DNA from 2 places in the Paenibacillus sp. FSL R5-0912 genome. Region 2 is predicted to be linked to the other one. Evidence: riboswitches for the same ligand, from Rfam matches in the RefSeq annotation. Region 2 holds a riboswitch; the other holds the start of a gene.
What was found. Region 2 has a riboswitch for cyclic di-AMP ahead of R50912_RS00140 (resuscitation-promoting factor). Riboswitches for the same ligand answer to the same signal wherever they lie in the genome.

Region 1 (3,214 bases), 3.5 Mb from region 2:
GTGAAATGGCACGGCTGGGCAAAGAAGATGCTCCAGTCAAAATCGTTGAATTCGGCGATTACAAATGTCCGGCTTGCGCCCAGTTCACCGGGGTGATTAAACCGCAAATCGTTCAGGAGTATGTCAATCAGGATAAAGCAGCCTTTTACTTCGTCAACCTGGCCTTTATTGGTACAGATTCGAGAACAGCTTCACTAGCGGCACTGTCCGTATATCATCAGAATGAAGAGGCTTTCTGGAAATTCTTCGATGCCATCTATGCTAACCAGGGTGAAGAAAAGGTGGAGTGGGCAACACCGGACTTCCTGGTAAGTCTGGCACAGCAATTAGAACTGCCCATTGACTTCGACCTGCTGCGTAAGGATATTGAAGACAAGACCTATGAAAGCGAACTGGAGAGAGATATCCAGGTTGGCACAGACACCGGTGTAACCAACACGCCATCACTGTTTGTGAATGGAGTCAAGGTGAATGAACCTTTTAATATGGAGGAAATTGATGCTCAAATCAAGGTAGCTGCGGAAGCTGTGGCTGCACAATGAATAAATTCTCTGCATTCTGCCGCCGGAATTGTCTCTACTTGGCCTGGTTCGTCTCGGTTGTTGCTGTAGCAGGCAGTCTGTATCTCAGTGAAGTGCTGAAATATGAGCCCTGCAAGCTATGCTGGTTTCAGCGGATATTTATGTACCCGCAGCTTATTTTGCTCGGAATCGCCACTTACCGGGGGGATAAGCGCATTATCCCTTATGTGCTGCCCTTAAGTTTGATTGGCGGAAGCATTTCGATCTATCATTACGCAGAGCAGAAAATTCCGGCACTTAGCAAGGTGCTTCCATGTACAATCGGTGTCCCGTGCAACACGGATTATCTGAATTATTTCGGATTCATCACCATCCCGCTGCTGGCACTCATTGCGTTCGCATTAATCACAATTCTGCTATGGACAGGGCGTAAAGAGGATGCAGGTGAGTAAGAAGCCGTCAGGCAGAATGAAGAGTAACTATTTCCCTTAAATTGAGTGTAAATTATTAAGCAGAAATGCTGTAAAATCACGCGATAAAGTGATAATGAAAGAGAATGAAAGATCAAGACATACCGGATCATGGATTTGGTTGTTTTGGTTGTTTTTCATTCTTTTTTCATTTGTTTCAACGCTTTACGGAAGAGTCATTGTAGATTAATATTAGTCCTTGTGAGAAGTTGAATATGCGCTGAATTTTCCGGAAGGAAAAACGGGGGAACCAAACTTGGCCGAGTGCCAACGGGGTGAATCGGAAGCGGGTCAGCAGACTCGAAAACCGTAGGGCTACCACAGCCCGAATCCGCCAGCTAACCTCGTAAGCAATAGTGGGATAATGACCATGCACTCAAGGCATGCGGATCATTTCCGTATGCCTATTTCTGTGCCTGCATTTATGAAATCCACTTATGAAAACAGCGCGCGGTACTGCCGTTTCAACTTAACAAAGAGAGGAAATGTTACTACAATGGTAAGCAAGGTAAAACGACTATTGATCGGGCGTCCGATGAAGTCGAACGAACTCGATCATGAAAAGTTATCCAAGGTGAAAGCACTGGCTGTCCTGTCTTCTGATGCGCTCTCGTCTGTAGCCTACGGAACAGAACAAATCTTAATTGTACTCGTGGCCGCAGGCTTCACAGCTATCTGGTACTCATTGCCAATTGCATTAGCCGTATTGGGCCTGCTGGTCATCTTAATCCTGTCTTATCGGCAGACCATTTTTGCTTATCCGCAGGGCGGAGGCGCCTATATTGTCGCCAAAACTAATCTCGGGGTTCATACCGGCTTGCTTGCCGGAGGCTCTTTGCTGGTGGATTATATTTTAACGGTGGCGGTAAGCGCCTCGGCGGGAACGGATGCGATCACATCAGCGTTCCCGGGTCTTCATAATCATAGTGTACTTATAGCGGTTACTGTCATTCTGCTCTTAACGATTGTCAATCTGCGGGGGGTTACTGAATCAGCTTCATTCATAGCCATTCCGGTATATCTGTTCGTCGTCTCCATCTTTGTGCTGATTATCGCGGGAGTCTTCAAGTATGCAACCGGCGGTGCTCATGCCCAGGTTCCTGAGATCGGCTCGGCGGTATCGAATGTCAGTATGTTCCTTCTGCTTAAGGCCTTCAGCTCCGGCTGTTCGGCACTGACCGGGGTAGAAGCTGTATCTAATGCGATCCCTAACTTCAAAGCACCGGCTGAGAAAAATGCGGCTAAAACACTGGTGCTTATGGGTCTGATTCTCGGGGCTATGTTCACGGGGATTACGCTTTTGGCTTATTGGTACGGTATCATGCCGAACGAGAAAGCAACGGTTGTGTCGCAGATTACCGAGTCTACCTTTGGCCGCGGCGGTTTGTACTTCTTCATCCAAGGCATCACCGCAGTAATCTTGTTCCTGGCGGCGAATACAGCGTATTCGGCATTCCCGCTGCTGGCATTCATGTTCGCCAAAGACAAATATTTACCCCACGCCTTCATGGTACGCGGAGACCGGCTGGGATTCTCCAACGGCATTATTTTCCTCGGCGTAATGTCGGCTGTGCTTGTAGCCGCTTTTCACGGTAATACCGAAGGGTTGATTCCATTATACGCCGTTGGGGTATTCATTCCGTTTACCCTTTCACAGCTTGGCATGATGGTCCAGTGGTACAGAACCAAGCCTAAGGGCTGGCAGAGCAAATTCGCAGTGAATACAGTAGGCATGCTCACAACCTTGACCATTACGCTCATCTTCATTATTACTAAATTCTCGAGTGTATGGATGGCCTTCATCTTCCTGCCGCTTGTAATCATCGTGTTCCACCGGATTCACCGCCATTATATGAATATTGCCGATCAGCTGCGCATTTGTCCGGCTACGGATAAACCTTGCATTAAAGGAAGCACAGTGGTTGTACCTGTTGCCGGTGTCACCCGCGCGGTACTGCATTCAATCAGCTATGCGAAGTCATTGACTGAGAATGTGGTGGCTGTATATGTCGGATTCGATGAAGAAGAGATTCACAAAATGGAACAGAAGTGGGAAGAGTGGAACCCTGGGGTTCGCCTGATTGTACTCCGCTCGCGTTACCGCAGCATCATCCGCCCGCTGGTGAAATTCATCGATACGGTGGAGTGGAAAACCGCTTCAACAGACCATATTACTGTACTCATTCCGCAATTTGTTACGAAGCATTGGTGGCAGGCGATTCT
Region 2 (3,214 bases):
TTCATGCAGTGGACGCTGGAGAAAGATGAAATTTTAAGCGACTTGTGCAGCCGTTTTATTCATCGTAAACTGTATAAATATGTGGAGATGGAGCATCTGGATACAGAGACGATTGACGAAATCCGCCGCAGCTTTGCGGGTGCCGGACTGCGAGCGGATTATGATCTGGAAATCGATTTTCCGACAGACCTTCCTTATGATGTATTTCGTCCAGGGGATGCTTTTGACAGTAAACAGATTCTGCTTCTTGACCGTCATGATAAGCTGCGGGAGATCTCTGAGGTATCAGATATTGTACGCTCGATCAGCGGGATTCACCGAGGCAGATACCATCTCTATTTCCCGCAGGACAGGCTGCAGAAAGCCCTTCCACGGCTGCCGTCCTCCATTGCAGATATTTTTGCAAAATAACCTAAAATACTTGTAATTCTTCATAGAAATCAAGGCGGAAAGGATGTAATATAATGCAGTTATTCGACACACATACCCATCTGGATGCTCCGCAATTCGACGAGGACCGCGAGGAGGTAATCGCCCGGGCGCTGGAGTCCGGAGTCAGTAAAATGATCAATATTGGCTTCAACCGGGAGACGATACCGACAACGATGGAGCTCGCAGAGAAATATGATTATATTTATGCAGCGGTGGGCTGGCATCCCCAGGATGCATTCAGTATGAAGGAGGGCGACCTCGAATGGATCGCTTCGCTTTGCAGCCATCCCAAGGTAGTGGCCATCGGCGAAATCGGACTTGACTATTATTGGGACACCTCTCCTAAGGATGTACAGCATGAGGTATTCCGCAAGCAAATCGGCCTGGCGCGTGAACTGAAGATGCCCATCTGTATCCATAACCGCGATGCCCACGAGGATGTAATCCGGATTCTGCGGGAGGAAAAAGCGGGTGAGGTTGGAGGGGTGATGCATTCGTTCTCCGGCAGCTGGGAAAGCGCCAAAATGTGTCTGGATCTCGGCTTCCATTTGTCCTTCGGGGGACCGATTACGTTTAAGAATGCCAGGGTGCCCAAAGAGGTGCTCGCCCAGACTCCGCTGGACCGGCTACTGATCGAAACGGACTCCCCATATTTGACTCCGCACCCCTTCCGCGGCAAGCGGAATGAGACCGCACACGTAAGACTTGTAGCGGAGGCAGCTGCGGCAATAAAAGGGATTGATTTACAGGAATTGGCTGAAATTACGTATGCGAACGCACTGGAACGATTTGGGATTGTCTGAAAACGGGAGAAAAAGCGGTGAAAAATGAAGTATAGCCGATATATTAAACTTTTATAGTCCAAAAACGGCTGAATATTACAATATTTTAATCATTTTTTTACGTAAACGTGGTTGAATCGTCCTTTACAACATGCATCAAAACAGGATATCATCTTTTCAGTGCAGTGAGCTGTTGTTACTGTGACAGTCACTATTTCATGGATCGTCTCGCTGAGTCTCCGTATGGAGAACGGGGGAACCAATAAATGCCCTGCCGCATGCCCGTACATAGAGTACAACACAGAATTGCCGCAGAATTTATTTGATTTCTTCACGTGGTCTTTGGGGTGAATTTGAGGGCAACCGCCGTGAGCGGGTGACCTGAGATAGGGCGTCTCTCTTATGCCCGAACCCGACAGCTAACCCCGTAAGCGCAAGTAAGAGAGGAAACCTCGTGCATAAACATTCCCGCGTATTCGACACCGGAGAAGCCACGAAAGAGTCCTCTGTGAACTCTTTTTTGGGCTTTTTTTGTTATGAATAATGCGGATGTTCCCGGCATACTGTTATACAACAGATATCCGGAGTAGCTATGCCGAGCAGGCGATCCATGAGCAGGAAACGCTGGAGCAATGCGGGCGTATCCTGTTGCAATCTCAAACCTAGTTTCGTCAGAAATGATGCAGTCACCATGATATAACTTGGACGACGGGGCTATGTAAGGAGGATGGAGAGAGTGGGCGTATTCCAACCAGAGGTATCCCATGATTCGCAATCATCCAGCAGGTCTTTCGCATTACGGCTGAAGCAAGTGAATCCTCGCGTACTTTCACTTGCAGGTGTGATATCAATTGTTATCGGACTGTTAATTCTGCTGTACGTACACGGTCAGAGCAATAAAGAAATAATTTTAGTTATAGACGGACAGGTGCAGACACTGGAAACGCGGGAAACGCTGCTCAGTGATGTGCTGGCAAAGGAACAAATTTCGCTGCAGCCGTATGATAAGCTATCTATTGGCCTTAGTGATGAAATACAAGACGGCGACCGTGTCGTAATCACCCGTGTGCAGAAGCTTTTGCTTACTGCAGACGGTGCAACCAAGACCCTATACACCACCGAGGATTCGCTCGGAGATGCCATTACCAAGCTGGGTTACAGCCTGGAGGGCAATGATAAGATTTTCCCTTCGCTTGATACCGCAGTCACACCCGACATGGAAGTCAAGATTGTCCGTATTACCAAGCAGACCGTACAGCGGACAGTAAACTTGCCTTTTAAGGTCATCAAAACCGCAGACCCCTCTCTGTATAAGGGAGACGTAAGAGTTGCACAGGCAGGCAAGCCGGGCGCGATCATCCAGCATATCGAGAAGATATATCAGGATGGGGAGCTAGTCTCCATGAATATGGTCGGCAAGGAAGTTCAGACGGTAACCAAAGACAAGGTTATTGCCGTCGGCACCAAAGCGGTTCCGAAGCCTGTTGTAGCTGCTGCAACTACATCCAAAGCAACAACAACCTCCAAATTATCCAAAGTCAGCGCGAAGAGCAACAACGTCACGAGCAAGGCAGGCGTAGATTTTGAATACAAAAAAATGATCAAAAACGTATCTATGACGGCGTATTCCTCGGAAGAACCGGGAATTGGAACACGTACCGCCTCCGGCACACGCGTAACGGAAGGCCGCACTATTGCAGTGGATCCGAATGTAATACCAATTGGCTGGTGGGTGTACATTGAGGGATTAGGGTTTCGCCGAGCAGAGGATACCGGCGGTGCCATCAAAGGCAACAAGGTGGATGTTTACTACGATTCACTAAGCCATGCCCGTAATTTCGGCCGGAAGTCGCGGACCATCTATGTGATTGGACCTGTGAAGCCGGAGCTTAACTAAGCGCCAAGTCTTTTGCAAATTAGCGGTTTATAAGATATAGTGGGGGTAGCACTTACGGAATTTAGAGAGCTACCGCTCATCACTTATACATTCTTTAGCCAAA

Region 1: another riboswitch for cyclic di-AMP. It lies ahead of R50912_RS17750 (APC family permease); the one in region 2 lies ahead of R50912_RS00140 (resuscitation-promoting factor).

What each region holds. Positions count from the first base shown of each region.
Region 1 is NZ_CP009282.1:4,231,992-4,235,205, reverse strand. It holds gene R50912_RS17760 (DsbA family protein) at 1-542, shown strand, start outside; gene R50912_RS17755 (disulfide oxidoreductase) at 539-973, shown strand; cyclic di-AMP (ydaO/yuaA leader) riboswitch at 1,200-1,359, shown strand; gene R50912_RS17750 (APC family permease) at 1,488-3,214, shown strand, end outside.
Region 2 is NZ_CP009282.1:28,510-31,723, forward strand. It holds gene R50912_RS00130 (HD domain-containing protein) at 1-411, shown strand, start outside; gene R50912_RS00135 (TatD family hydrolase) at 465-1,235, shown strand; cyclic di-AMP (ydaO/yuaA leader) riboswitch at 1,434-1,663, shown strand; gene R50912_RS00140 (resuscitation-promoting factor) at 1,951-3,111, shown strand.